Natrinema sp. SYSU A 869: one gene and its partner. Each later gene encodes a partner of the first gene's protein in a complex. Links are inferred from orthologs where the notes say so. Each region holds a gene or a part of one and is shown in the gene's direction. Other genes may lie near its edges.

Region 1 (15,025 bases):
GACGCGGCCGACCGCTGCGAGGGTCGGCTATTCACCCCGTCACCATCGTACGAAAGCGACGTGCCGCCGTTCGTGTCGTCCTCAGCGTCCGCGTTGGTCTGCGTTTCGACATCGCCGTCCGGCGTGCCCCCGAGAAAGCCGATGCCGCCCAGCCCGCCCGCATCGCTCGAGTCGTCGACTTCGAGGACGGTCTTGTTGTGGCGAGTAACGTTCATCTCGAGGTTACCGCCGGGATCGTTTCGCTGCTTGAACGTGGCGACGGCGCTGAACAGACACCAGATTGCGGGCAAGAGTCCGAGCAGGTAGATTGCGGAGACCTCGAGCGTGAGTTGGTCGCTGCCGTAGCGCCAGTGTTCGGGGTAGGCGTGCCAGAAGAGCACGACGCCCAGTAGGCAGAGGCTCGCGCTGATCGCGGCCGCCGCCTGAACGCGACGGCTGGCTGGCAACACGACGAAGACGCCGACGAGGACGATGGGAACGCTGAACCCGACCAACATGCCCGCGGCCCGGACGGTCGCGAACTGGGCGGACATGCCCCCCGAGAGCTCGACGGCGTACCCGCCGAAGAGGTCAGTCGTCGCCACGAGTACGGCCACGACGGCCATGAATGCACCGAGCAACACGAGCGCCGTCCCCGCGTACAGTCGGCGACTCGTCACCCCCGGTGCAGTCCCATCGTAGGCCTCCGTCAGGCTTGTCATACCCGGCCGTTCGGCATCCCATCACAAAACGATACGTCAGACACACCTCGATTATTAGAGAGGTATCTCGGTGGCCGGCAGTCACTGGGTTCGGTGTGACTCGCTGAAACGAAAGCTTGAATCGCCGCCCTCGCAAACGGCCCGGTATGAGCGACGAGGACGAGGACACGGAGCCGGCAGTCTCGCTCGGAGAACACACTCCCGTCGAGGGTGCACCGCTCGCCCGCGTGAGTTCGCGGCTAACCTGGCCCAAAGAGAAGAGCGAGGTCGACCGTCTCGAAGGCGACGCCGTCATTCGAACGCCCGACGGGCCACAGGAGCTCTCGACCGTCCTCAAGTCGGTCGACGAGACGTACTTCCAGCGCCACCAGGAGTTCGAGGGTCACGTCCGAGACGTGATCGGGACCGGACCGATTCCGACCGCGGACGAGTAGTAACGTGGCCTCCGAGTCGGGACGACGTGGCCGTTGGCTCAGCGATCACATGAGGCTCTCCTGGGTTCAGAAGTCGTTACTGGTGGGTGCCGTACTGACGGTGCTATGGATGCGACTGGTTCCCACTGATCTGACCCAGCGGGTTATCGTCGATGGTCTCCTCCTGATCGCGGGGCCGCTCGCACTTGGACTCTCCCACGGGAATCGACTCGGCTGGCGAATCGATCGTGTCGCGGTTCGGAACACGATCCTGCTCGCTGCGTTCGTGCTTCCGTTCTACATCGTCGGCTCGACGTTACCCACGATCCGCGCGTTCTATCCGATCTGGGAGACGTCGGCTGCGCCGGCAGCGTTTGTCCCACACGCGATCAAACTCTTTGTCCTCGCGTTGGCCGCCGAGACCTACTACCGGGGCTTGCTCTGTGTCGGCGTCAAGAAACTCGGGTTCGTCGCGGTATTTATCAGCCCCGTCGTCTACATGTTCCACCACGCCTCGAAACCGCCCATTGAGTTCCTGCTGTCGGGGCCGACGGATGTCCTATTCGGTGCCGTCGACTACAAGTCGAACTCGATCCTCCCGTCGGTCGTCGCCCACGGCGGCGGACTCGTCTTGCTCGACTGGCTCGTCCTCCACGACCCGGTGTTTGATCCGGTACTCGTAGTGCGATTCCTCAAGTGGCTACCGGTCCCGGTGTAGTCGGCTCTCGATTGCCGGCTCTCATCGGGTCCCAGTGGCCGGTTCGTGCCCCCATGGCGACAGTCGAGGTTTTCGGGTCACCTATCGTATAAGGGACGGGGAAGCCAACACTTCCGTATGGCACTTCCCATCGACCCGACGAAGATCGATCCGGCGGACTACGGCGAACATCGAGCGGTCCTCGAGATGGACCATGAGGAAGCCATTGAACACACCCGCGAGGTGTTCACCGAGGCGGGGTTCGGCGTGCCGGCCGAGTTCTCGCCCTCGGAACTGTTAAACGAGAAGGTCGACGCGGACCGCGATCCTTACTACGTGCTTGGGGCCTGCAACCCCGAGATGGCGGATCGAGTGCTGGACGTGACCGAACAGATGGGGGCACTGTTCCCGTGTAACGTCGTCGTCTGGGAAGAAGAACCGGGCCGGCAGGTCGTCTACCACGTCTCGATCATGAAAATCGCGCGCCTACTCGGAATCGCTCCCGACGACGAGAACTGGCAGGGGATCGTCGACGAGACCAGCGAAATGGTCGACGAAGCGTACGCAACCCTCTAACGGGGCACCTACTCGCCGCGACCACGTTGGACCGGATCGCCGTCCGGCCGCGCCGTCGCTCGATTCGACTCAGTCTCGGTCGGACGGACCGGTCCTCTAATTCCGAGAAACAGTAATAAATACCAACACTTATGTTTCAGTTCAAGACGTTGAAATATGGACGTCCGAACGACGTTTCTCGCCCTCCTCGTCGCCGCCCTCTGCGGGCTCGCCGCCCTGCTGGTCCTCCCGCTCGTGGAGTACGTACTGGCGGCCTGTCTGCTCGCAGTCGTCCTCCGACCGGCTTACGAGCGACTCGAGCCGCAAGTTGGCCCGCGGTTCGCCGGACTCGCGTGTACCAGCATCGCCGTCGTCGCCGGCATCGTCCCGCTGCTCCTCATCTCGCTGGTCGTGCTCCGTACCGCCGTCTCGACCCTCGAGTCATTCGACGGGGGCCAGATCGTGGCGTACGGTCGTGACATCGCTCGAAACGATCTGGGACTGGCCGACGAGTCGGTCGCCACACTCGAGTCCGTGATGCGATCGGAGCTCGAGGGATCGATTCCGGACGTCGCGGAACTGACGCTAGCCCGAACCATCGATATCGTGACGACGGGCATGGATGTCGCGGTCGGAGTGCTCGTCATCGTCTTTCTGCTGTACTATCTGTTGGTCGACGGTGCCGCGTTCGTCACCTGGCTCCGCGAAATTGCACCGCTCGATGCTGACGTACTCGACGAACTGTTCACGGAGGTTCACGACGTGACCTGGGCGGTCCTTCGTACTCATGTGTTCGTCGCGGTCGTCCAAGGGGTGCTCGGCGGCGTGGGACTCGCACTGCTCGGCGTCCCGTACGCGACCACGTTGGGGGTTGTTCTCATGTTCGCTGCGGTTCTCCCGACGGTCGGCGTCTGGCTCGTCTGGGGCCCAGTCACCGTCGCCCACGCGGTCTCGAGCGATCCCGTGCGCGCCGTTGTCCTGTTGGGATACGGAATCGCCGTGCTCACCGTGACGGATAACTATCTGCGTGCGTACCTCGTCGACCGGGGATCGGGTCTGCATCCAGCGACGGCCCTGCTGGGCGTCGTCGGTGGCATCTACCTCTTCGGGGTGGTTGGACTGTTCGTCGGTCCCGTCGTACTCGCGACGTTCAAAGCCTGCGTGACGGTTGTTAATCGGATCGAGCGGGTCGAGCCGGAAGAATCCGAGTCCAGTATCGACCGCGAGCAGACCTTCGTCGAAACGGAGTAAGAGCCAGTGTGACCGCAATCGGCCTGCCGCTCAGTCGGCCGTCTGGACCTGCTCGGCGCGTCCGGTCGTCGGCACGCCGCGACCGGTCAGTGTCATCGCGAACAACACGAGCGGCGACAACAGCCCGAACAGGTAGAACGGCGCGTAGTCGAGAGTGGGAACGCCGGTCGCCGAGGCCATGAAGACGCCGCCGGCGTGCCACGGAATGAGCGCGCCGGTGGGGGTCCCGGCGGCTTCGACGGCTCGGGAGAGTTCGTCGCTATCGAGGCCGAACTCCTCGTAGAGGTTCCTGAGGGTCAGTCCGGGGAGGACAATGCTCATATACTGCTGGGCGGTGAGCGCGTTGATCAGGATCGCGGAGAGGCCGGTGCCGGCGATCAGGCCCCCGGAACTACGCACACCCTGCGAGAGCCGATCGGCGAGTACCGCCAGCACGCCGGTGTGCTCGAGGAGGCCACCCAGCGAGAGCGCGGCGACGACGACGGTGATCGTCCAGGCCGAACCGGTGAGGCCGCCGGTTGCGAGGAGTTCGTTCACGAGATCGGCTCCGGTTTCGGGCGCGGTCCCGTTCATGAAGACCTCCCAGGCGGCGACGAAGCCGGAGCCCTGAAGCAGAATTGAGGTGAAGACCCCGGCGAAGACGCCGGCCACGAGCGTCGGAAGCGCGGGGTAGCCATAGAGTGCGAGGCCGAACGTGACCACGAGCGGCAGGAAGACGAGCACGGAGAGGTCGTACGTGCCCGCGAGCGCGGTCTGGATTTCGGTGACGCGGCCAACCGGAATCTCGCCGCCAGAACGGAGGCCGAGCGCGGCGAATCCCAGTACCGTGAGACCGAACGCGACGGCCGTGCCCGTTCGCATGCGGCGGATGTGGTCGTACAGCGGCGTGTTCGTCACACCGGCCGCAAGGTTGGTCGTGTCCGACAGCGGCGACTGCTTGTCGCCCGCGTAGGCACCCGAGATAACTGCGCCGACGGTCATCGGCGCGGGGACGCCGAGTCCCGCCCCGATCCCGACGAACGCGACGCCGAGCGTCCCGACCGTCGTCCACGAGGAGCCGATCGAGAACGCGACGACCGCCGCCAAGATCGCCGTGACGGGCAGGAACACCGTCGGAGTGAGCAACTCGAGGCCGTAGTACATCATTGCCGGAATCGTCCCGGCGTCGACCCAAGTGGCGATCAGCGCGTAGATCGTAAAGAGAATCAGCAGCGCCTGTATCCCCATCAGGAGGCCATTAGAGATGCCATCGGAGAGTTCGGTCCAGCGATAGCCGAGGGAGCGACCGAACGCGCCGACGAAGACGATACTCCAGAGCAACGGAACGTGGGGGCCAGCCCGAGTACGGCCGACCCGATGGCGAGAAACACGACGACTGCGAGTACCGGAACGAGCGCGAGAGCGAACGATGGCCGTCGTTCGGGGTCGAGATCGTCGACCGTCGTCGGTGTAAAGTCGAATGTCATCACCGGTGGTATGCACTTGGGGCATAAAAACTGAGCGCTTTATTACCTTAGTGTATGTTTTGCGGTACCAGTGATCATATTACTGGTATAGTGACAGTCACTTTCACGAATAGTTTGAAATGGCTGGGGCCCGAGACGGCCGGGCTCTCAAGAGAGACAGGGTTCGAGACGTGAAGTGAGCAGCGCGGGCCCGAACGGTGTCTGTCCGAAGCGCTGTTGGCCACGTTCGTAACTGCGACAATGGACGATCCGTCCCGGATCAATCCAGGGTAGAGAAGGCACTCAGATTGGACTGCAACCCGGCCGCGAGTTCGGATTTGCGCCGCAATCGCGCGTAGGAAACTGGCAGCTGGGTCGCGACCTCAGAAACCGCTTCGTGGAAGGTTTCCGACTCGCCGTATCTCCCGTCGAAGGCGTTTCGAACGCTCTCGCGGACCTGCCAGACGCCAACCGGGGCCCAGTAGTCGTCCGACACTTCCCGCAAAACGAGACACTTCGCCTGCCGGCCGATCGACTCGAGGTACTCGAGGACGCCCAGCCGGGCGGCGTAGTAGGCCCCCGCGGTCTCCTCGACGTAGCTCGAGCGGCCCTCATACCCTTCCGAGGCGCTGGCCATCCAGAGGTTGTCTTCGGGATCCGGGTTCCAGATGCTGCCGGGGGCTTTCATCTCGACGAGTTCGAACTCCCAGTTGCCCGGTGCGAGGACGATCCAGTAACGGTTGCCGACGTACTCGTTGGCCCAAACCTGCACCTCGTCGATGCTGGGCGCGTTCCGGATGCCCCCGCGCAGGAACTTCCCGACGGTGTCGTCGACGGCCGTGATCGACCATCGGGTCGGGACCAGCCGGCGCTGTTTCGTCTGTCCGAGCGCGCCCGCAGAGAGAATCGAATTGATCTCGTAGACGTCGAAGCCGCGCCGGTAGAGGTAGGTCATTGCCCCTTCGGCCTGCCAGTCGTCGTCCTCGAGGGTTTTCTTGACCGGTTGCGGAACGTGGGGGTTCTCCCGGAGGTCTGCGCCGCGAGCGCTGGCCCGGGGACCCCGCGGCGTCGCCACGTCGGTACCCGCATCGAGGCCGAGGTCGGGTTTGTCGTCCAGCCCGATCTCGAGGTCCACCGGCCGGTCGGCGATGGCGACCTCGCGCTGGACGCCGACGAAGCCGTCCCAGACGTCGTCGACGTTCGGCGTCATCCGGCTCGCGATGCTCGGCGAGTCCACGTTCGCGCGCTTGCTCGAGTTCAGGAGTCCGGTTCGGCGCTGGAGCACGTCGTCGATCGCGTACCCCTGCTGGTACCAGTCGCCGTCGGTGACGTACTCCTCGGCGGCGTCCTCGTCGCCGACCGGAGAGAGCAGTCCGACGGGGATGTCCGGATAGTTCGATCGACCGACGAAGATCGAGGGGGAGGTCGAACCGACGAGGGTATCGCCGCTCAGCGCGTCGTCGAACTTTCGTTCGAACTCCTCGAGATGGTCCGTGATTGCGTAGGACTTCTCCTTTGCGAGGCGGCGACGCTCGGCCTCCTCGTCGGGCTCTAAGTCCTCGATGTAGTCGTCGAGGCGCATTCACTCGACGTAGGATGGGGACGGCTTTGAATGTTGAGTTCCGAGTATGGTCGCGACGCTGGTTGGTGACTGTCAGCGACCGTGGAAGATGTCAGAGGCTGAGGTTCGGTCGGGCGTCGGGCCCCCGAACCTCATTCCATCCTTCTCCCCGATCCGTAAAGTACCTGCAAGGGCGTTTTCAGGCTCAGAAACTACGCCCGGAACTGGCGGTCGGCCGACTCGTCTCCCACGTCGACGTTCGTCACCTCGAACCGCGCACCGCCGTCAGTCCCGTCGGTAATGGAAATCTCCCAGTCGTGTCCGTCGATGATGTCCGTGACGATACGCAGGCCGAATCCGGTTCCGCGCTCGTTCGTGGAGTAACCGCTCTCGAAAACCGTGTCGCGTTCGGCCAGCGGAATTCCCGGCCCGTCGTCCTCGACGTAGAAGCCGTCCGGTAACGCGCCGACGGTCACTGTCACGGTCGAGTCGCCGTGTTCGACAGCGTTTCGGAACAGGTTCTCGAACAGTTGTGCGAGTCGGCTCTCGTCCCCCTGAACGGTAAGATCGTCGTCCAGACGGAGGGTTGCGGCTCCCGTCTCCACGTTCTGCCAGCATCGGTTAGCCAGGCTCGAGACGGAAACCGAGTCGATATCGCGGACGCCCTGGCCGTTCCGAGCGAGCGATAGCATGTCCTCCAGAAGTTCCGCCATCCGATCGAGCGACTCCATCGCGATTTCGACGTGGTCGCTATCGGACTCCGCCGCAGCCAGTTCGAGGTGGCCGGTCGCCACGTTGAGCGGGTTCCGCAGGTCATGACTGACGAGACTGGCGAACTCCTCGAGAGAGTCGTTCTGTCGTTGGAGCAGGCGTTCGCGTTCGACGCGATCGGTGATGTCTCGAAATACCCACAGCCGTCCGTAGTACGTCCCGTTGCCGGTGATGGCTGTCGAATAGCGGTCGAACACTCGTCCGTCTTCGAATTCGATCTCGTCCCGCGACGTTTCGGAGGGATGGTCATACAGGTATTCGACCCGCTCTCGGAACTCGTCGGGGTATTTCACTTGTTCTACGACCCGCTGGAAGACCGGCGTATCATCTCCGCTCTCGACGAGAGCAGTCGAGATGGAACCAATTTCGGCGAATCGATCGTTGTACGTGACGATATCTCGGTTCTCGTCAACGACGAGGATCCCGTCGATAGTAGCCTCTTGTTGGGATTTTAGTACCGAGCGCTGGTACTCGAGTGCCTCCTCTCGTTGTTTTCGGTCGGTAATATCCTGAATCGTCCCATAGTGATATACCGTCCCGTCGATCTCGTTGCACGTCGTGACGACCATAACCGGCGTCGATGTCCCCTCGACCTCGTGGCGCGTCTCGGCGACTCTCGTTTCACCGATCTCGAAGGAGTGCCAGTAGTCGTCGAATCGGTCTCGATCCAACTCCGGGTTAATCGTCCAGATCGGTCGTTCCTCGAGGGCGTCTCGAGTCGTCTCGAGGAGGGCCGCGTAGGCAGGATTGACGTATCTATACGTGCCATCGGAGCCGTAGACCGCGACTCCGGTGCCGACGGTTTCAACGATTTGTTCGAAGAAGTCGCCTGACGACTGCATTGCGGGTTATCTGGCGTTTCTAGTCCCCGGATTCGGTTATGTATATCGGCCACATATCACACGTTCAGAACTTGTCTCAGACGATATCCGTATGAATCGTCTCAATTGGGACGATAGAATACTGTGACCGATGAATACGACGACCCGACGGTTCCGTTTGTTCGCCCACTCGACGGCTATCGAGTAACGATCAGTGGCGACAGGTATCGGTGCGGGTTCGGTCTGGACACCCAAACCGACCCGTGTCGCAAACCGCACATGTGCCACGGTATTCCCTGTCAGGGGCGGCCGTGCCTTGAAAAGAGTTAAAAACGGCGGGCGGGAAGGGAGGGGTATGAGTACGACCGACGACCGAGAGACGCGCTCCTGCGTCTCCTGCGGGCTCAACATCGCGGGCACCAACGCCGCTGCGTTCAAGTGTCCCGACTGCGGCCAGCAGATCTACCGCTGTGCCAAGTGTCGCAAGCAGAGCAACCTCTACGAGTGTCCCGACTGCGGATTCACCGGACCATAACGTCTCCCATGGGAAAAGTCGCTGCCAAAATCAAGGTCATGCCGGACAGCCCCGATATCGACCTCGATGCGCTTCAGGAGCGCCTCGAGAGCGCCCTTCCTGAGGGCGCGAAGATCAACGGCGTCGAACGCGACGAAGTCGCGTTCGGTCTCGTTGCGCTCTACCCGACCGTGATCGTTCCTGACGGCTCCGGCGGAACGGAAACCGTCGAGGAGAGCTTCGCAGACGTCGAGGGCGTCGAAAGCGTCGGCGTCGAGAACGTCGGCCGTATCTAACGCCGCCCGACGTTCGGTTTTAGCCGTTTCACTGGTACCACTCGAGAGCGGCGCATCCTGATCTGTGCGGTGCGAGACGGATCGTCGGACTCGATAGTCGAGTCGCTCGCGTTCAGTCGAGCGGAGCCTCCGGTTACTGCTCCCGGTTTGCGCCCAGATCGGCCTGTGAGACGATCTCCGCGCCGACCTGGGAGAGATCAACGGTCACGTCTTCGGTAACGGCCTTACTGATCTCGTCTAAGTTCCCTGCAAGCACCGTCAACACGTCGTCGGGATTAGTGTAGACCAGCATGTTTCCGTCCTGGCCCTCCGCGACGAGCTGGGTGTCGTTCAGGACGACCTGATCGTTCTGAATCGTCGCCGAGACGACCGGCAGTGCCGCTGGCTTCCCTGGTTCGTCGTCCTTGACTTTGCGGATGTGGACCGCGTCAAGGTCGATGACCTCCCTGTACTCCTTGATCTGTTCGGCGCAGTCGACCATATCGTTGAGGAGGGCGGTCCGCTTCTCGTTGCCGTGATCGCCGTCGAGGCAGTGCTGACAGACGCGGAGTTCGAGTCGCATTGTGCATCGGTTAGTGCCGGACACCGATGAGAATTCCGCTTCCGTCCGTTTCCGTTCCCATTCCTCTCCCGCGTTCGCATAGCGTCTCGTCGTGTCAAAGGGAGATCGGCTGCTGGAACGGGACTCTGGAACCGCCGACTCACTCCCGTAACTGGCCGTAAATATCTTGAATCCGTTCGGTCCCTTGGTCCACGTACCCGCCGTGATAGCAGACGGTGTGATCGATCTCAAGATCCGCCAGCGTCCCGACCGATTCGATCGCGCGACCCATTGCTGGCGTGAAACGAGGCTTCGGGCCGGCGAGTGGTTCCTCACCGTCGGTTCCCTCACCGCCGTCTGCGACGAGCGCGTCGCCGGCGATGAGCAGATTGCTGTTTGGAAGGTACAGCGAGACGTGTCCGGGCGCATGGCCGGGCGTCGCGACGACCTCCATCGGCCCAGCGAGCGTCGGAAACCGGACCCCGTCCGTCAGTTCGATATCGACGTCGACAGGCGGATACCGTTCGCCGTCACCCTTGATCGGGTCTAACTCACCCGAAATGTACGGCGCTTCGTCGTGGTGGGTCGCGACGACCGCATCGACTTGCTCGAGCAGGTCCGCGAGGCCGCCGGCGTGGTCCCCGTCGTGGTGAGTCAAGAGGACAAGCCAGATATCGGTGAGTTCGTACCCCAGCGACCGCAGATGGGTCCGAATACCCTCGAGGGAATCCTGCGGGCCAGCGTCGATCAGCACCGGGCCGCGCTCGGTTTCGACGAGCGTCGGAGTGATTGTGAACGTTCTCCCGCCGTATTCGACCGTGATCGGGAGCACGTGTACGCCTGTGTCGCGTTCGCCGTCGTCTGCCGACATACTCGAGTTGTTCACGCTCCTCACAAAAGGAGTATTCGTCCGGTTTCGTTCCGGTTATCTTCGATATCTACGTCTACACCGTTTACTGGTTTAGTATGTTGGGCTGACAAAAACCTTTTACTTTCCAGTCCGAACTATAGGTAATGAATACGGAGTCGAAGTACCCTACTCTCGAAGTCGAGACGGACCCGTTTTCGAATGCACCGCGGCGGACGCTCTCGGAGACAGTTCGGCCGCTCGCCGACGCGTACGACGAACGGATTGCGGACAGGGACCGATCGACGTGGCGGTGGTTCGACACGGTCGAACCCGAATTCCGACTGTCGTGTGTGGATGACGAGTACGGACGGCGCGTTCGCGACGCGAAAGTGCTTGCCACGATGTTTATCACTGTCATTGACGACGTCGCCGAACGCCACGGCGATCGGGCGACCCTCAAGGAACTGCTGTTGGTCCCGTTCGATTCCCGACCTGCCGATCCGACTCGAAAGGGCGTCGACGGGACGTACGTTCGATTCCAGCAGGAACTCTGGGACGCGCTGCTGGAGTGTTACGCGGCGAGTCCACGCGCAGACGAGTTCGCGGACCTGTTCCGGTTCGATGTCCGGCAGGCACTGCAGTCGGTCGACTACTCGGCACTGCTGGCCCAGTATCCCGGCCTCGCGGGCGAACGCGAGCTCCGGACGTATGACGTCTACAACATGATGCTCTTTCCGTTCGCTGATATCGACTTCGCCAACGCCCTCGCGTTCGAGCCCCGGGAGCTCTCGACCGTTCGGGACGTCGTCGCTCACGGCCAGCGAATGGCGCGTATCGGCAACTGGATCGCCACTTGGGAGCGGGAACTCGCCGAAGGCGATTACAGTTCGGGCGTCGTGATTCGTGCCCTCGAGTCGGAGGTCGTTTCCCACAAGGAGCTCCGAGCGATCCGAACGGCGACGACCGACGCGACCGTCGACCCGGTGGTCGACCGGATTCGCGATTCCGGAATCGAAGCCGAGTTCGTCGACCGGTGGTGTCGCGAGTACGAGGCGGCCACCGAGTACTGTGACGAGATTGAGTCCATCGACGTCCGCGCCTACCTCGAGGGGTTCGAGCCGATCTTCCGCTCGCAACTCGCGCGGCGACCGTCGGCGTAAGGGCGTCCGGCGGTGTGGCGTCGCTCGCGTCAGTTACGCACGTATAGCGTCGGCGAGTCGACTATGTGAGCACAGCGTCGATTGCCCCCTCGAGGTCGTCGATCAAGTCGTCGACGTGCTCGATGCCGACGCTCGCCCGGATCAGGCTGTCCGAGAGCCCAGCTTCGATGCGCTCCTCGCGGGGAATCGCGGCGTGAGTCATCGGTGCGGGCTGTTCGATCAGGCTCTCGACTCCGCCGAGGCTCTCTGCGAGCGTGAACACCTCGGTATTCGAGACGACCTCGCTCGCCTCCTCGAGGCTCGCGTCGAGTTCGAAGCTCAGCATGCCGCCGAAGTCGTCCATCTGCTCGGCGGCGATCTCGTGGCCGGGATGGGACTCGAGACCCGGATAGTAAACCCGCTCGACGTCGGGGTGATCGTTGAGGAAGTCGGCAACGGCGCAGGCGTTCTCGCAGTGTCGATCCATCCGGACGGGCAGCGTCTTGGTACCTCGAAGGACGAGGAAGGACTCGAAGGGACCGGGCGTCGCGCCGACGGAGTTCTGGTAGAAGCCCAGTCGCTCGTCGAGGTCTGCATCGTTCGTCAGGAGGGCTCCACCGACCACGTCCGAGTGGCCGCCGAGGTACTTGGTCAGCGAGTGCGAGACGATGTCCGCGCCCAGATCGAGCGGCCGCTGGAGGTATGGCGTCGCGAACGTGTTGTCGATCGCACACAGCGCGTCGCGGGCGTGGGCGATCTCTGCCGCCCCCTCGATGTCGACGATCGACATGAGCGGGTTGGTGGGGGTCTCGAGCCACAGGAGTGCCGTCTCCTCGCGGAACGCCGCCTCGATCTCGTTGAGGTCGGTCATATCGACGAAGGAAAAGTCGATGTCGTAGTCCTCGTAGACTTGCGTGAAGATGCGGTGGGTGCCGCCGTAGACATCGTTGCCGGTGACGACGTGGTCGCCGGCCTCGAGCAGGTTGAGCACGGTGTTGATCGAAGCCATCCCGCTGGCGAAGGCGCGGCCGTGATCGGCGTTCTCCAGGCTCGCGAGGTTCGCCTCGAGGTCCGTCCGGGTCGGGTTCCCGGTTCGGGAGTATTCGTAGCCGCGGTGGTCGCCCGGAGCATCCTGTTTATACGTGGTGTTCGCGTGGATCGGCGTCATCAGTGCGCCGGTCTCGTCGTCCGGTTCCTGGCCGGCGTGGATCGATCTGGTCTCGATCCGACGGTCAGAGTCGTCGTCCATACCGTCCCCAAGGGGATCGAACGGGGTTACTCTTGCTCCGGCGGGCAGGTCATCGACGGCCCTGCCGACCGCGCCCCGGATCCGCACGTTCTCGATAACCGCTCTGTTCTCACGCTGTGTGATTCTCGAGAGAGTATATTTGGTGGATTGTTATTTCATTCCGTATGCGCGTTCGACACGTCAAGTCGTCAACGGTCCTTGTCGAATCGGGAGACACATCGATCCTCTGTGATCCTTGGATCCTCGACGGTGCGTTCTACGGTGCTTGGGCCCACTACCCGCCGGTCAAACTCGAGCCCGAAGACTTCGACGTCGACTATATCTACATTTCGCATATCCATCCGGATCACTGCCACCGGGAGACGCTCGAGCGGCTCGACTCCGACATTCCGGTCCTGATCCACGACTACAACTGGGACTTTCTCAGACACAACATCGAGGCCGCCGGATTCGACGTTCGCGAACTGCCCCACGACGAGCGGATTCACCTTGGCGGTGACCTGCACGTGAACGTGCTCGCGTCGGATGACTGCGATCCAGAGGTCTGTGGCAATCACTTCGCCTGCGCGTGGATGGCTGAAGACGCCAGCACACAAGGCGTCGACGGCTCGACCCAGATCGATTCCATGGCCGTCTTCGACGACGGCGAGCACACCGTGCTCAATCTGAACGACTGTCGCTGGCCGATGTCCCGACACGCCGCCGGCCGAGTGAAACAGCAGTACGGCAAGATCGACCTGGCCATGTTGCAGTACACGTTCGCCGGCGGCTACCCGCAGGGGCGGATCGACTACTCTCACGAGAAACTGCTCGAGGAACGCGACGACCGCCGGCTCCAGTCTCTAGAGAACGCCGTCGGGTTCCTCGAACTACTCGAGCCCGACTACTATATGCCCTTCGCGGGGAGTTACACGCTCGCGGGCGATCTAGCAGATAGAAACGAGTACGTCGCCCGGTCGACGCGAACGCAGGCGCGAGACTACTTCGCAGACGAGGATCGGGTCGACGACGACGCCGAGTGCGTCCTCCTCAATAGCGGCGACTGGTTCGATGTCGCTGCTGGCGAGCAGTCTGTCCCCTACGAGCCCGTCGATCCCGACGAACGGCAGGAATACATCGAGACCGAACTCGCGGACCGGGAGTTCACCTACGAGTCGGATCCGATGCCGACGCTCGAGGCGTTTCGGGAGTACGTGCCGGCGGCCTACGAGAACTTCGACGCGAAGCGCCGCGGGATCGGGTTCGAATCGGAGACGGAGGTCGTCCTCTCGCTGGTCGACGACCACTACATGCGGTTTACGGCCGACGGCGGCGGACACGAGATTGTTGAGGGCCTACCGGAACGAACCGACCGGCGGCGAGTTCGGATGGAGATGGACCCCCGGCTGACGCTGCGAATTCTGAAGGGGCCGCGGTACGGCCACTTCAACAACGCCTACATCGGTTCCCATCTCGGTTTCTCGATCGAACCGGACATCTACGAACGGTCGCTGTTCTACGCGATGAGTTTCCTGCACGCCTGATATGCCGACTCAGACCGTCTCGGTGACGTGTCTCCTTCGAGACGGCAATCTCACACAGACGGTTGTCGTCCGAAACTGGCCGTCCGACGACCACCGAATTCATTGCAGTTCCCAGGCAGACGCAGGCGCACTGACCACCGTTGAGATGCCATACAGCGCAAGAATTCGATCTCGACGGATCGAGTTCTCGTCAGGGTTCGCGGCTGGCGACGCCGTCCGAGAACATTGAGAAAAAGGGAGGCGGAATACGTGTGTTTTATAACCGTCACCGGACAAAGCGGTCGTACGACTATGCCGAAATCTAATGGCCCTCGTCAGGGAACCCGAAGAAAGCTCGCGAACGATCCTCGAGACCGCGGTACCTCGCCGCCACAGCGTGCGATTCAGGAGTATGAGGAGGGGGAGAAAGTCCACCTAAAGATCGACCCAAGCATCCCGGATGGTCGCTTCCACCCGCGATTCGACGGTCGCACCGGTGAAGTCATCGGCAAACAGGGCGACGCCTTCAAGGTTGAGATCGTCGACGGCAGCAAGGAGAAAACGCTGCTCGTGACCGCCGCCCACATGCGCGCACAGAACCAGGAAAAGAGCCGGATATAACCGCAGGATGACGATCTTCAAAGAGATCGTCGACGAGGAGTTCCTGACGGTCTCGGAGACGAAGGAGCTGCTCGCCGACATCGAAGCCGAACGTGCGA
Region 2 (15,207 bases), 760 kb from region 1 along the record:
GCGTCGTCGTCGAGACGCAGTGGTCAGTCGTGAGCCCCGCGATGACGACCGTTTCGAGGCCTCGATCGCGCAGCCAGCCCTCGAGGTCCGTCCCGATGAACGCGCTGTTGACCGATTTCACCATCGTCGGTTCGTCCGTCAGCGGTGCCGTCTCGGGTTTGAACTCGAAGCCGGGGCCGTCGCCTTGGAGCGGCGAGTCGGGTTCCGTCGAATCGTGGCGAACGTGGACGATCGGCCGGCTTCGATCGCGCCAGTGCTCGAGCAGCCGCGCCGCGTTCGTTTCGGCGTCGGGGTTGTTTCGGTCGCCCCACGAGGGGTCGTCGAACCCCCGCTGGAAGTCGATCAGGACGAGGACGGCGTTCGCGAGTCGGGCGCGGTCGACGCCCGATTCGTCGGTTTCAGCTTCGGCGTCCGTCATGGGAGCTGTACAGCGGGTTTCGGATGTGCCCGAGTGATCGTGATTGGACACGTCGACGGCGCTTGCGCGTCGTCTTCCGAGAACATGTACTGGGGCCACTCGGGGGCCTCCCGGGCCCGAACACACCGATCGAGCGTCGCCTGATCCATCAGCGACTGGATGTCAGACTCGTTCATTGATTCTCACATGTCATCCGGTGGAACGTATATTTTGTTTCTCTGACCGTCAGAATAGGGGTCGTATGATGCTGTTATTGCCGATTAGATCTATATTCGCTCGATACGGTCACCGCTCGTCACGACGCCGCCCTCGAGGAGCCGCGCCCGAAGTCCGCCGCGATGGACGAGCGCCTCGCGGATCCCCTGCGCCTCGAGGTGACGCTCGAGATACGAACACGGCTCGCAGTGTTCGATGCCCTTACAGACGACCTCGCCGATCCGAAATCGATCGTCCACTAGGTGGTTCAGCGCAATTCCGGTAGTCGTGAGATTCCGGCGGTGGACGCCAGGCTCGAAGTCGATATCGTAGTCACGCTCGACCGCGGCCAGTGCCTCGCCCTCGATGAGCGTGACGTCGCTGCCCTCGCGGTCGGCGAACGTCCCGTCGGCACTGTAGTAGCGGTCGCCCTCCAGACCGCACTCGGCGGCAGCTCGGACGCGGTCGACTCGTTCCGTCGGTGCTCCCTGTTCCGGCGCGACGTGGATTGCCCGGACCGTTCCTGTCGACGACATGAGCGCGGAGACGGCCGCGATCGAGGTATATCAATCGGTTGCCTCAGACGCGTTCGGGTAACCAGCCGCCGTCGATCTCGAGGTTTTCCCCGCTAACGTAGTCGCTCTTGGGATCAAGGAAGAAGTACAGCGGCCCGATCAGATCCTCGAAGCTCGCGGGTCGGTCGCGGGGCAATTCCTCGGGGAACTCATCGGAGTTCTCGACGACGTACGGCGAGATGGCGTTGACCGTGATTCCGTCGTCCTGCGTGTCCGCCGCGAGCATGCGCGTAAACATCAACACGCCTTTCTTGGCGACGAAATAGGGGAAGTTCTTGGGATTGACGAGCCCCTGCTCGCTTGAGGCGTAGCCGATATTCACGATCCGCCCATACTCGGTTTCTCGCATCCCGGGCAGCGCCCGCTTCGAACAGAGATAGGTCCCAGTGAGATTGGTCTCGAGGACTCGGTTCCAGTCCGCGAACTCGAGGTCGGCCCAGTGGGCGGGCGCGAAGTCGCCGACGTTGTTGACCAGTACGTCGACGGGGCCGAGTTCGGCTTCAACGGCCGCGAAGAGGCCGTCGACGCTCTCGGGATCGGTCACGTCGCCCTGGATCGTCATCGCTGCCTCCGCACCGCGCTCGCGGGCGTCGTCGGCCGCCTCGCGAGCAGCGTCGGCGCTCGTGTGGTAGTGAACCGCCGTCCGCGCGCCGCAGTCGGCCGTCGCCAACAGGAGTTCGCGACCGACACCTTTCGCGCTCCCTGTGACGAGTACCGTCTGTCCTGCGAGGTCGGGTCCCTCCATGCAGTGTCAGTCGGCAACGGCGTGGAAAAATCGCCCGGAAACCGAGCCTCGTCTGTGTCGACGGGACATTGGGTTCCGTAACCCGCGGATTTACGTCGGTGCATGGTCAACCCGCCATCTATGCTAGACACAGTATTACTCGCCGTCGGCCCCGGCGACGCCGACCGCAGCGACGAACTTGCCGAAGCAGTTCTCGAGGTAGCGAAACCAGCCGATGCGACCGTCGTCCTCGCACACGTGTTCAACAGCAGCGAGTACGACGACGTGCTCGACCGCCTCGAGTTCGATCCCGAGATGGACGAGATCGATCCTGACGCGGTGGCAGCGCGTCACGCGACGATCCACGATCTGCAGGATATCCTCGACCAGCACGATGTCGACTACGAGGTCCAGGGCGCGGTCGGCGAACACGGGCCGACGATCGTCGATCTGGCGGCCAGCACTGATGCGGACCGCGTTATCGTTGGCGGGCGACGCCGGTCGCCGACCGGCAAAGCCGTCTTCGGATCGACGGCACAGGAAGTGTTGCTGTCGGCACCCTGTCCTGTCACGTTCGTCCGACACGACGAAGCAGCCGAGTAACTCAGCAACCACTGAGTAGTATCGCTTGGCGGTTTGGTTTGCTACAATAGTGGCAACACCGCTCTATCGGCGCGATTTCCGCAATACTGCAACGACGAGAATACTTAAGCGGGTGGCCTCACCACTGTGACGGTATGGCAATCGATACAGTACTCCTCGCAGTCGGACCGATGGACTCAGTACGTGCACCGGAACTCGCCGAGACGGCACTCGAAATCGCCGAGCCACTCGGTGCGACGGTCGTGATCGGCCACGCCTTCACGGAAGAGGAGTACGAGGATATCTACGATGACCTCGGATTCGATGCCCGCGTCGACGACGTCGACCCCGACGAGGTCGCTGCCCAGCGCGCGCCGGTCCCCGAACTGGCCGACCGCTTCGAGGAGGCCAACATCGAGTACGAGATCAAGGGCGCGCTCGGCGAAGTCAGTACAAAAGTCGTCGACATGGCGATCGACGTCGATGCGGACCGCATGATCGTCGGCGGTCGTCGCCGTTCGCCCGCCGAAAAGGCCGTTCTCGGCTCCGTCTCGCAGGAAATCATCCTACAGGCACCCTGTCCGGTCACCTACTTCCGCGATCTCGACGTGATGGAGTAGCGACGACGCGACGCTCTCGGACCCCGTGTTCCGTCCCCGACTCTCTCGTTTGCCCGCCGTCACCTCAGTCCTGCTCGTCAGCGTATCGCTTCCACTCCCGTTCCTGTCGGCGCTCGCGAACGTGGCGCTGACCGTCAGCTAGCTCCCGTCGGACCCGTCGCTCGAGCGATCGCGTCTCGGCCAACAGCGTCTCCTGGAAGTCCTCGAGGACATCGTAGGACCAGCGCTCCTCATCGACGACGCCGTGGGGAAGCAGTTCGGTTCGAATTTCGTCCGCGAACTTGTCGTGACCGGTCGCCCTGAGCAACTCCTCGGCCCGGTAGAGGTGGTCCATCCCGTGGCCCGTCGCGTGGTGAAACTCGAGCAGACAGCCCTGTGCCCGCTGGGCCCACTCGAGGCCGAGTTCGACTTCGTGGAGGGCCTCGCACTCCGCGTCGGACAGCACTGGTTCCGACTCGGCTGACGTGTCCGAATTCGGATGCGTGTCGTCGGTGGCCATACGCCAACTATGAGACATGGTACCATACGTGTGTCGCCGACCGCTCGCTGTCGGTCACCTATCGGGTCCGTAACGTATCGAAATCGCTACTCGTTGTCGAGTATAATCTGGGTAGTTAAGTACGGCCGCGGTCGTCCCTTAGGATAGAATGGTCTACTATGCGGGCGTCGATCTCGGCGCGACTAATGTCCGGGCCATCGTCGCCGAGGCCGACGGGACGACGATCGGCGTGAGCCGCCGATCCACACCACGCGGACCGACGGGTATCGACGTGACGGAAGGAGTCCTTCGAACGCTTCGCGAGGCGTGTGGCGACGCCGGGGTCAATCCCGAGCGAATCGCCGCCACCGGAATCGGTTCGATCGGCCCGTTCGATCTCGCGGAGGGAGCGGTGATCGATCCCGCCAACCTTCCTAACTCGATCGATCGGATCCCACTGACGGGACCGATCACGAAACTGATCGACAGCGAGGACGTCTACCTCCACAACGACACCGCTGCGGGCGTCATCGGCGAGCGCTTTCACGCCGCCAGCAACCCGGACGACATGGCCTACATCACCATCTCCTCGGGGATCGGTGCCGGCGTCTGCTGTGACGGGGCCGTGATGAACGGCTGGGACGGCAACGTCGGCGAGGTCGGCCACTGCGTCGTCGACCCGCAGGGTCGCCTGACCTGTGGCTGCGGCCGCGACGGCCACTGGGAGGCCTACTGTTCGGGCAACGCCATCCCCGACTACGCCCGCCTGCTCGCCGAAGACGACCCGACGATCTCGACGGCCCTCCCGCTCGAGGGGCCGGACTTCACGGCGAAGGATATCTTCGAACTGGCCGGCGAGGACGAACTGGCCGATTACGTCATCGAGCAACTCGCCCACTGGAACGCCATCGGCGTGACCAACGTCGTCCACTCCTTCGCCCCGATCGTCGTCTCCTTCGGCGGCGCGGTCGCCCTGCACAACGAGGAGCTCGTCGTCGACCCGATCCGCGAACGCGTGTCGGAGATGGTGATGACGAACGTCCCCGAGATCCGCGTCACCGACCTCGGCGACGATGTCGTCGTCGAAGGTGCGCTGGCGAGCGCCCTGACCGAGGGGACTGGGGATCGGCGACGACTACGGGGCTGACCCGCCCGCAATCCGATCGGCGTCCGGACTGCGAGACGCGCGACGCTCGGATACCGATCTGTCCGCCGAGCGGAATCTCCGGCTCGAGTGGCCACCTCTATATACCTGCGCTCCGGTGGCGTAATTATGGAGCGGAGAGCGTTCCTCCGAGCGAGTAGTGTCGGCCTTGCCCTGTCCCTGCCGACCGCAGCGGCGGCGTCCCGATCGAGCGGTGCGGCCGTACAGGGGGTGTACGAACCGCTCGGACAGGTCCCCGTTACCGGTGCCGCGGAAGCCGTCGTCGGCGACGACGGCGAGACCGCATACGTCGCTGCGACCACCGGATTCGCGTCCGTCGACGTGAGCGATCCCGCGGAGCCAACGGTTCTCGCCGAGGAACGCGACATCGAACTCAGCGGCGGGATCCTGTCTGAGGTCCTCGACGTGACCGTTGATGGCGATCGACTGGTCGCCGCGGGGCCGGCGAACCCCGGTTTTTCGACGACGGGATTTTGCTGCTACGACGTCAGCGATCCCGCAAATCCTGTCTCAACCGGTGCACACGATACCGGGTACCACATTCATAACTGCTATCTCGAGGACGATCTCTTGTTCGTCCCCGCGAACACAGGCGATCAGAACCCGCTCGTGATCTTCGATGTCGGGGGCGACGAAATCACGCAACTCGGCTACTGGTCCCTTGTGGAACACGAGCCCGGGTGGCGGGATATCAACTGGCTTGCCCGCTACCTGCACGATGTCTACGTCCAGGACGAAACCGCATACCTTCCCTACTGGAACGCCGGAACCTATCTGATCGACGTCAGCGATCCGAACGACCCCGGCTACGTCTCCCATGTCTCGGACACCACGCTCGCGGAGCAACGCGAGATCGGCGGCCAGGAGGCCGTCTACGGGTTGCCGGGCAACGATCACTATGCCGCGGTCGATGACACCGGCGAGTTGCTGGCGGTCGGCCGGGAGGCCTGGGCAACCGGCGGCGAGGAGCCCGATCGGCCGGGCGGGATCGACCTCTACGACGTGAGCGACCCCGAACGGCCGGAGCACCGGGGATCGATCGATCCACCGCGGACGACCGACGAGTCCCGCAGTGGCGGGATGTGGACGACGTCGCACAACTTCGAGCTTCGCAACGGGCAACTCTACTCGTCGTGGTACCGAGCGGGCGTGCAGATCCACGATATCTCCGATCCTACTGCCCCCGAACGGCTCGCCTGGTGGCGTGACCCCGGAACGACGGGGTTTTGGACCGCACGCGTCGTCAAACCCGGGGAAACGTTCCTCGCGAGCAGTACGGAGGCGATCCCGAACACATCGATCGAGGGCGCTCTCTACACCTTCCCGATCGAGCCTGGCGAACAGGCCGACCCGCCGTCGCTTCAGGACCCCGCCGACTGGGAAATAAATGGGAACGAGACGGGCGGAAGCGACGGTGCGAACGGGTCCGAGGGCGGAACCGAATCCAGCGAGAACGAGACCGGAAACACCGACGACTCGATCCCCGGATTCACTGGCGTCGCCGGTCTCATCGGTAGCGGGGTCGCCCTCGAGCGGCTGCGTCGACGCGGAAACGTTCAGGATTAATTCGGCTGATTTCGGCCATGCAACCGAACTTATTCACCGTTCCAGTGCCTAGCATAGCACATGACTGATTCCGAGGACGAGGCGTCGCTAAAAGAACGCGTCGAGCAGTGGATGGCGCGCGAGATGCCAATTATCCAAATGCACGGCGGGACCAGCGCGGTGCGGGCGGCCGACCCCGAGACCGGCGAGGTCATTATCGAACTCGGTGGCGGCTGTAAGGGCTGTTCGGTCAGCGGCGTGACGACGGGCAACATCGAGGCCGAACTCATCACTTGGCCCGAGATCGACGAGGTCACGGTACGGGTCCCCGACGCACGCGACAGCCTCGGCGGCCCCGACCAGCCCGAAACGATCATGGGCGTCGACCGGACCGAAGGCGGCCGCGGCGACTGGGGCTCGTCGAACCCGGGGAAAGACCACCTCTGAGTGCCCTCGAGTCCGTTCCCGTCTAGAAGCCCGCACCGTGTGGTCCCAGTTGACAGGGACGGATAGTTTTGGGAAGTCCTATATCCTTTTACGCGCCCATTACGGACATCAGATATCATGACGAGTAGACGCCTACAGGCAGGAGGTGTCGGCGATGGGTAACGCGCCCGACCCTGGTGACAAGGACGAACTCGACACCGAGACCGACGGCGGCCTTCGGGCCTATACCGTCCGGCTCGAACTCGTCGATGAACCCGGCGAGTTGCTTCGCACGCTCGCCCCCATCGCTGACAACGGCGGTAATCTGTTGAGTATCCACCACGAGCGCGGCAATATCACGCCCCGCGGCCACATCCCCGTCGAGGTCGACCTAGAGTGTCCGCCGGATCGGTTCGACGACATCGTCGAAGGACTCCGCGACGCTGGTGTGAACGTCATTCAGGCCGGCGCGGAGCACTACGGCGAGGAGGTAAACGTCGTGCTGATCGGTCACCTCGTCGAAACCGACCTCTCGAATACCCTCTCGCGGATCGAGGACGAGGCCGACGCCGTCGTACTGGACCTCTCACTGGCCGCGCCCGAGGGAACCGAGGGTATCTCGAGTGCGCGTGCGCGACTCGCGATCGACTCCGGTCGCGCCGAGGACGTACTCACAGCCATCCGATCGATCGGTGATGACAAGGACCTGACTCTCGTCGAACCATTGCTCGGAGGTGAGACCTGATGCGACTCGCGATCCTCGGTGCTGGTGACGTCGGTCGGTCGGTCGCAGACCTCGCTGGCGAGTACGATCACGAGGTCGTCGCGCTCGCCGACTCTACCACCGCCGCGGTCGATCCCGACGGAATCGCCGTCAACGAGGTCCTCAAACGCAAGGTCGGCGGCAAGGCTGTCGGTCCCAGCGACCCCGACGATGTCTTCGGAACTGAGTACGACGTGCTGATCGAGGCGACCCCGACGACGCTCGGCGACGCCGAACCCGGCTTCACGCACGTGAAACGTGCACTCAAGGCCGACCGCCACGTCGTACTGGCGAACAAGGGTCCGGTCGCAGAGCGCTACGAAGAACTCCGCGCGATCGAGGACGAGCACGCAGGCTCGATCCGATTCGAGGCGACCGTCGGCGGCGCGATTCCAGTGCTCTCGACGGTCGAGGACTGTACGCCACAGGCCGTTACCGCGGTCCGAGGCGTGCTCAACGGCACTGCGAACTTCATCCTCACTCGGATGGCCGCCGAAGGGCTGGACTACGAACACGTCCTCGCGGAGGCCCAAGACCTGGGCGTCGCCGAGGCCGACCCGACCTTCGACGTCGACGGCACCGACGCCGCGCTGAAGTTCGTCATCCTCGCGAACGTACTCGCCGACGGCGGGTTCACGCTCGAGGACGCGACTGTCGAGGGTATCCAGAATATTCCGGGCAGCGCGCTCGATCTCGCCGCCGAGGACGGCCGCACGATCCGTCTCATCGGCGAGGCGACCCGCGACGGCGTCCGCGTCGGACCGCGGCTCGTCCCCGAAAACGGCGCGCTGGCCGTGACCGGCACGCGCAACATCGTTCAGATCGAAACGCGGAACGCGGGCTCGCTTCACTCGAGCGGCCGTGGTGCCGGTGGTCCGGAGACGGCGACGGCAGTGCTCTCGGACGTCGGTCGGCTGCCGCCGCTCTGATACGGATTACTGTAACGATTTACCGGCGCAACCCCAGAGCGGACGGGGTTGCGCCGGCAATGACTTACAGTAGACCGTATGAGATCGCTCGACTACTTCTGTGGCTCGCTCCATTTCTCGTCTCGCTCGAATGCCGTCTCTTGTCTCCGCATGTTGCACCTCGGTACGACCAGTTGAAATCGAGACCGGCGTCGTCGAGCGGCGGGTCGCCTCTGCCGGGCGAGACCGTCGATCGGACGCGCGTCGGAATTTCGGTGCACTTCGGCGGGTTCTCACTGCTCTCGTGGCCGTTTCCTCACCGACAGTCGGCGTCTCTCGAACGTTCCGTGGCGTGTGAATGCTAGCCAAACCGCAAGAGGGCGTCGGGATCACCAGAATACGCTTTCGAAATGGTTTTAACCGCAACGAGCCAAAGGGACCGATATAAGCGCCTCTGCGCGTGAGCTACAACAATGAGCGACCAACACCAGAACCTGGCCATCATCGGTCACGTTGACCACGGCAAGAGTACGCTCGTGGGACGACTCCTCTACGAGACGGGGAGCGTACCCGAGCACGTCATCGAACAGCACCGCGAAGAAGCGGAAGAGAAGGGCAAGGGCGGCTTCGAGTTCGCCTACGTCATGGACAACCTCGCCGAGGAACGAGAGCGTGGTGTCACCATCGACATCGCCCACCAGGAGTTCTCAACCGACGAGTACGACTTCACCATCGTCGACTGTCCTGGCCACCGCGACTTCGTGAAGAACATGATCACGGGCGCATCCCAGGCGGACAACGCCGTCCTCGTCGTCGCCGCTGACGACGGTGTCGCGCCCCAGACCCAGGAGCACGTTTTCCTGGCTCGAACCCTCGGTATCGACGAACTCATCATCGGCATCAACAAGATGGACATCGTCGACTACAAAGAGTCGACGTACGATGATGTCGTCGAAGAAGTCAATCAGCTGCTCAAGCAGGTCCAGTTCAACACCGAGGACGCCTCGTTCATCCCGATCTCGGCGTTCGAAGGCGACAACATCGCCGAGGAGTCCGACAACACGTCGTGGTACGACGGCGAAATCCTGCTCGAGGCCCTGAACAGCCTGCCAGAGCCGGAGCCACCGACGGACGCGCCGCTTCGACTCCCGATTCAGGACGTCTACACCATCTCCGGTATCGGTACCGTCCCCGTCGGACGTATCGAGACCGGCATCCTGAACACCGGCGACAACGTCTCCTTCCAGCCCAGCGACGTGGGCGGTGAGGTCAAGACGATCGAGATGCACCACGAAGAGGTGCCCAAAGCAGATCCCGGTGACAACGTCGGATTCAACGTCCGCGGCATCGGTAAGGACGACATCCGCCGCGGTGACGTCTGTGGCCCCGCCGACGACCCGCCAAGCGTCGCCGAGACGTTCCAGGCCCAGGTCGTCGTCATGCAGCACCCATCCGTGATCACGGCTGGCTACACGCCAGTCTTCCACGCACACACGGCTCAGGTTGCCTGTACGATCGAGTCCATCGACAAGAAAATGGACCCCTCGAGCGGCGAGGTCGCCGAGGAGAACCCAGACTTCATCCAGTCGGGTGACGCTGCCGTGGTCACTATCCGACCACAAAAACCCCTCAGCATCGAGCCATCCAGTGAAATCCCCGAACTCGGGAGCTTCGCCATCCGCGACATGGGTCAGACCATCGCCGCCGGAAAGGTCCTCGAAGTTCACGAGAAACAATAAATGCAGCAGGCACGCGTTCGACTCGCGGGCACGAGTCCAGACGACCTCGACGATATCTGTGACGACGTCCGCGAGATCGCGAACAACACCGGCGTCAACCTGAGCGGGCCCATCCCGCTGCCGACGAAAACCCTCGAAGTGCCGACCCGGAAGTCGCCTGACGGCGAGGGTACTGCAACGTGGGAGCACTGGGAGATGCGCGTCCACAAGCGCCTGATCGATCTGGACGCCGACGAACGCGCACTCCGACAGCTCATGCGCATTCAGGTGCCAAACGACGTCTCGATCGAGATCGTCCTCGAAGACTAATCGCTCATCGAGGCCGTTCTGATCGACTCGGATACGAGTTATTTACCGTTTTTACAGCCGGCGAACACGATTCAGCGAGCAACAGCTGAGCGACTCGAAACAGTCACGAGTTCTTCTGTCCGTCGTCCCGTTGGACAACGGTTTCACCGTCCCGCATACCCGTGAGTAGAACTCGGCTGCGGTGAGTGTGGGCTGCCCCTCGCCACCACGATCGCAGCCCACTCGAGCCCGGTCGTCAGAACTCCCCATTCGGACCTCATCAGTACTCTACTCGAGCCCGCATCAGAGTTCCCTCCACCAGAAGTGCTGGGACTTTTGACGTTCGCCATCGCAGTCATTCGTATGGCGAGGCGCTCGCAGTCACGAACGCAGTCGGAACTCGACATGCGATCCGATTCCAGTGGCGACGGCGGGGCAGAGACGGGCTCAGGGAGCCCCATTCTCGAGGTGCTCGTCGTCTTCGCAGTCGTCTACGTCGCCAAGGAAATTACCGCGTTTGCGGGCGTGATGGGCACATTCTTCGTTCTCGCGCCACCGCTGACGACGAACCCGTGGACGATCGTGACGAGCGTCTACGCCCACAGCGGGCTGGGCCATCTCGTCTCGAACACCCTCGCGCTGCTCGTCTTCGGCTGGCCGGTCGCGCGAGCCACGACGCGACTCCGTTTCCACGCCTTCTTCGCGATCATGGGTGCGATCGCGGGGATTTCCCAGGTCGTTCTGACGGGCGCCCTCGCGGCGATGCCGTTCGTCCCCGTCGCGTCGACATCCGTCCTCGGGGCCAGTGGTGCCGTCTTCGCCCTGCTGGGCTATCTCGTCACGTCGAACCGTCTCTCGAACGGGCTGGCCTCGTTCGTCGACATCCCTGACTGGCTGGCGCTCCTCGTCTTCGTCGGGCTCGCGATCGCGGTCACCCTCGCCACCGCCTCGCCCGGCGTCGCGCTGATCGCCCACTTCACCGGGTTCCTGGTCGGGGCCGTCGGCGGGCGTGCTCGAGTCCTCGCCGTCGGCTCGAGCGCTCGGTCGGACTCCGCGGGAATCTGAGCGCTCGATGGGAGACGACGGACCATGGATCACTCAGACGATCGTTTCGCGGCGGTTCACCGATATTCAGACGCGTATCTCAATCGCGATTTTACTACTCACGATTGTACTATCTACATTCGTCGATCGGCGACCCGTCTCGAGTCCAGTCCCCGTGGTGTCGTGTCCCGATCCGTCCCCGAAACACAAGCTACAAATAGAAACCGGGGTTAGGAACGTGCGAGGGCTCGTAGATCAGTGGTAGATCGCTTCCTTCGCAAGGAAGAGGCCCCGGGTTCAAATCCCGGCGAGTCCACTATTCTGCGCCGCGAGCAAATTCACGAGCGGTGCGAATCGTCGTCGAAGGCGGGATTTGAAGCCCTCTGAGTTCAGCTTGCGAAGCGAGTAGAACGAGCGAGCAGGAACGTCACATTTCGGATTCAAATCCTGGTGAGTCCGCTCCTTCACGTCGCTTCGCTCGCGTGACTTCCGGCGAGTCCTGTTTCGTGCGGATACAGTTCTCTGCTGAAGGTGGAAGCTTTGAGAACGTCGCCACGGTCGTCAGCGAAGCCCTCGAGAAGTGGTCGAAGTCAAAGCACGATCCACTACGGCGGCTGCGGTCGGTTTCACGCTGCGCGGGAACCATCTTTGGTCCGCCGGATGCTGTTCTCAGAACGGGTTCCAGACAGTGTGCCAGTTCCACAATTAGTCTTCTATCACCGATTGCAGTTCTTCGATACGCGTCTCGAGTGAGGGATGTGTCGACCAGAGATGACCAGCAGTTCGCTCGGGGGTGATCGTCGGAACGAAATTGACAGCATTCGTCACTTGGGCATGGTTTCGAAGGTCTTCAGATGGCCGTTGTGGTTCGGACTCGTAGAGTCGTTCGAGTGCGGCTGCGAGTTGCGCTGGGTTCCCGGTCACAATCGCAGCGGCTCGATCTGCTGCCACCTCTCGAGAAAACACGCCGACGCCGATCGCGGCAACGGTTGCAAGGAGATACCCGATGAGATCGAGGGGGTCCGACGGGGACGTCCCCTCGTACAGAAGCTCAGCAGTCATGAGTGGGACGAGGATAGCTGTGATCAGCCTGAGATCGTCATTGACGATATGCGCGAGTTCGTGTGCGAGGATGGCCTCGAGTTCCGCCGGTGACACGGTTTCGATGAGTCCGGTCGAGAGAACCACGACCGGAGTATTCGCGGTCCCCGTTCTCACGAGGGGAGCTGCCGGTCGGGAGGTCGTATATGCTACTGGCGTGTTGATCGGTTGCACTCGCAACGCAGGCGTTGGAACATCGAACTGGGTGGCAAGTCGTCTGACTGTCGCCTCGAGTTCTACTGCGTCCGTCTCTGCGACGTGTCTCGTCTTCTCGAGGAGGTACCGGCGCTCGTTTCGGATCGTCCGTGGAATCCACCAGGCGACGGTGAGCAAACCGAGGATGCCACCGAGTGCAGCGATGGCGGTCCAGTCCAGGAGTTGGTTCGGCACGATCGAGGAGACGAAGAGGCTCAGCGCGACGAGCAGGCATAAAAAGCTGAGAGCGAATATCGCGGTGTTGAGTACTACTGCGGTGAGTGCTCGAGTAGTGTGAGTTCATGCTCGCCTGCGAGATCGGCGGCGAGTTGCCACGCCTGGGTGGCTCGGTTCGAATTAGTGTCCTCAAACTCATGGCCATAGTAAATGAGCACTTCCACTATCAGTAGGTCATCCTGCGGATCTTGCGGAGAGACCATCGCTGTCTTTGGCCTCCCGATCCTACATAAAGACACCATATAAAACCAAATCACATTCTTTTATATTCTCTGAAATGGGCTATTCGACTATACAGATAATAAAATGCTGGGAGGACTATCGCTAAGTAGCAGCCAATCATTTGATATTTATAGCGATCTGTGATTTGGACAGAATCCACCACCGAAACATAGCCGGTAGCTATAAGAAAGAATAAAATAACAAAAATGAAGTATAATAATAGATAGAAAGAGGTTCTGAATTCCATTCATAGGACACATATGATACATAGTCTGAATCTTTAAATATGCCAGAGATTACCCCAATAGGGGAGCTTAGGAATAACAGAAGTGACGCAAAATCAAGCATATATGAATAACTGTTGTTGAAGTCATACCATATTATGGACATTGTCGCAGTCATCACCATTAAATAAGAAATAATGAATGGAAGATGGCTCGAAACTAGTCTCTTATCTACTATAGGATCTCTTTCAACTACAGATTCTATTTCTTCTTTCTTAGTAAAGCCATTCTCATCTATAGAATTGATCCCTTCTCCGACTACCCTTTTGAACGTCTTTAGATAGTTCTCATCATTCCTCTCAGAGATTGCCTGAATCTTTTTCAGTATTCTGAGTGAACGCCAAATTGACGATGTTACAGACTTAATCTCCTTTCTTGGATCTTTACAATTAGACATTACGTATATAATCTGTAATATAAATCTTGATAGCCCATTTATCGCTATACCAGCATTTATTGATAAGAGCCCTGTGAGAAATATCACCCATGGGAGATAGATAATCGGATTTTCAGGCGAAGATGAACTGTAATAGTTAAAAATTCTACCGTATATCACCCATGATGCTCCTGTTATCAAAATCCAAAAACGCATCAATATATCGAAACTGAGATGGTTTTGTTGGAATACCGCGGTTTAACTTATCAAAAATATGAAAGAGGCAGTTAGTATGATTTGCAGTATACTTTCTCCTAGCGCAGATGGGATTTCAGAATAGATTGAAAACAATGAGTCCCCATCTGTTAGAACACCGCCAAGTACATAACCAAGTATTACGAATAAGACTGATATCTTACATATATTATATCCATTTGATATGAGATGATATGACTGAGTGAGCCCCCATTCTAATCGGTAGTCACTTTTTCCTAGTATTCGTCCAGACATTAATTGTCATCTGAACTGTCTATCTCTAAATCCCCTTTAAGATATCGGCGTCCTTTTTTCGTGATTGAATAAAAGGGGTTGCTCCGTTAGCATCTTTTTCTAAAAGACCTGAGTGAGCCATCCAGACACAGCGCCGTGCGCGATTCGTCCGCGGTCCCATTACACTGAGACCATGCTTGAATGCGCGCTATGCCACGGTAAGAGTACCGAATTCAACCATTTCGTTGACAATCCTGAGGTGAGTCGATGAGCGACGACCTCAAAAAAGAACCCAAACCAATCCCATCATCCAACAGTAGATATAAGTAACTAACAGTTAGAAACTATAACGGAAGCCACTCTCCGCGAGACACAGGGGGCACGCAACGAAATGCCCCGGGTGTTGCACCACCCGAGACGTGGCTTCCAAGCCGACGAGGCTTCGAAAGCCATGATTCCGTACATTCTACCGGGATATAAACGTCCCGCACGACCGCTGAATCACCCGACAGAAACACCTGCGGTGCCCGTCATCGAGACCGCTGCTACCCTCGAGCGGAGGCCACGATGACGAACGATGCCTCAAGCGCGAGTGAACCCACGAACGAACAGGACCCGGACGACTCGAGCGTGCTGCCGGACTGCCCGAGCTGCGGGGAGCCGATCATCACGACGACCGTCGTCGGGCCGATGGACGCCTACGCGGCTCCCTGTGGCTGCCGCGTGTCGCCCGCCGCGCTCCCGGGTTTGGGCGATGAGTAATGACCCTTTCGGCGGGCGCAGTGCCCACCGTCGGGGTTGTTCGGAACGGCCGCCTCGAGTCGGCGAGACAG

The links.
Region 2: the proteins of K6I40_RS27010 (region 1) and tuf are in contact, whole or in part, in a crystal structure (PDB 7CSL), measured with the Pyrococcus horikoshii proteins. The link is inferred for Natrinema sp. SYSU A 869 from one-to-one orthologs. Residues at the interface, in WP_010884146.1 of Pyrococcus horikoshii: Phe4, Leu6, Val7, Val9, Arg11, Met13, Pro14, Thr15, Asp16, Pro17, Leu38, Ala39, Lys40, Glu44, Pro45, Ile46, Ala47, Phe48, Gly49, Leu50, Tyr56, Leu58, Arg60, Asp61, Glu62, Glu63, Tyr65, Ser66, Phe67, Asp68; in WP_010885563.1 of Pyrococcus horikoshii: Val16, Lys20, Ser21, Lys62, Arg65, Glu66, Arg67, Gly68, Val73, Ala74, His75, Ile88, Asp89, Ala90, Pro91, Gly92, His93, Asp95, Phe96, Lys98, Asn99, Gly103, Ala104, Asp227, Val228, Tyr229, Ile231, Val234, Val237, Val239.

What each region holds. Positions count from the first base shown.
Region 1 is NZ_CP082249.1:3,795,143-3,810,167, forward strand. The notes cover bases 7,708-10,391. They hold K6I40_RS27010 (elongation factor 1-beta), read left to right. Parts: upstream 7,708-8,758; coding sequence 8,759-9,025; downstream 9,026-10,391. Other genes in these bases: K6I40_RS27000 (ATP-binding protein), read right to left, coding at 7,708-8,236; K6I40_RS27005 (HVO_2753 family zinc finger protein), read left to right, coding at 8,571-8,750; K6I40_RS27015 (hypothetical protein), read right to left, coding at 9,159-9,587; K6I40_RS27020 (MBL fold metallo-hydrolase), read right to left, coding at 9,727-10,391. Also shown: K6I40_RS26965 (hypothetical protein), read right to left, coding at 1-701; K6I40_RS26970 (DUF5789 family protein), read left to right, coding at 848-1,135; K6I40_RS26975 (CPBP family glutamic-type intramembrane protease), read left to right, coding at 1,140-1,832; K6I40_RS26980 (DUF302 domain-containing protein), read left to right, coding at 1,950-2,387; K6I40_RS26985 (AI-2E family transporter), read left to right, coding at 2,544-3,617; DNA repair protein NreA, read right to left, coding at 5,343-6,644; more of K6I40_RS27000, read right to left, coding at 6,836-7,707; more of K6I40_RS27020, read right to left, coding at 10,392-10,437; K6I40_RS27025 (terpene synthase family protein), read left to right, coding at 10,581-11,576; K6I40_RS27030 (cystathionine gamma-synthase), read right to left, coding at 11,638-12,804; K6I40_RS27035 (MBL fold metallo-hydrolase), read left to right, coding at 12,969-14,327; K6I40_RS27040 (50S ribosomal protein L21e), read left to right, coding at 14,619-14,927; K6I40_RS27045 (RNA polymerase Rpb4 family protein), read left to right, coding at 14,935-15,025. UniProt on the Methanocaldococcus jannaschii protein: Promotes the exchange of GDP for GTP in EF-1-alpha/GDP, thus allowing the regeneration of EF-1-alpha/GTP that could then be used to form the ternary complex EF-1-alpha/GTP/AAtRNA.
Region 2 is NZ_CP082249.1:3,036,041-3,051,247, forward strand. What follows is about bases 8,140-11,005. They hold tuf (translation elongation factor EF-1 subunit alpha), read left to right. Parts: upstream 8,140-8,872; coding sequence 8,873-10,138; downstream 10,139-11,005. Other genes in these bases: K6I40_RS23195 (homoserine dehydrogenase), read left to right, coding at 8,140-8,420; rpsJ (30S ribosomal protein S10), read left to right, coding at 10,139-10,447; K6I40_RS23210 (rhomboid family intramembrane serine protease), read left to right, coding at 10,790-11,005. Outside these bases: K6I40_RS23140 (cysteine hydrolase family protein), read right to left, coding at 1-418; K6I40_RS23145 (hypothetical protein), read right to left, coding at 415-594; K6I40_RS23150 (MOSC domain-containing protein), read right to left, coding at 685-1,149; K6I40_RS23155 (SDR family NAD(P)-dependent oxidoreductase), read right to left, coding at 1,193-1,933; K6I40_RS23160 (universal stress protein), read left to right, coding at 2,054-2,515; K6I40_RS23165 (universal stress protein), read left to right, coding at 2,650-3,114; K6I40_RS23170 (hypothetical protein), read right to left, coding at 3,179-3,613; K6I40_RS23175 (ROK family protein), read left to right, coding at 3,762-4,739; K6I40_RS23180 (hypothetical protein), read left to right, coding at 4,866-6,323; K6I40_RS23185 (NifU family protein), read left to right, coding at 6,384-6,749; K6I40_RS23190 (amino acid-binding protein), read left to right, coding at 6,904-7,473; more of K6I40_RS23195, read left to right, coding at 7,473-8,139; more of K6I40_RS23210, read left to right, coding at 11,006-11,491; K6I40_RS23220 (M48 family metalloprotease), read right to left, coding at 12,176-12,961; K6I40_RS23225 (hypothetical protein), read right to left, coding at 13,036-13,206; K6I40_RS23230 (hypothetical protein), read right to left, coding at 13,406-14,065; K6I40_RS23235 (hypothetical protein), read left to right, coding at 14,942-15,136. UniProt on the Methanocaldococcus jannaschii protein: GTP hydrolase that promotes the GTP-dependent binding of aminoacyl-tRNA to the A-site of ribosomes during protein biosynthesis.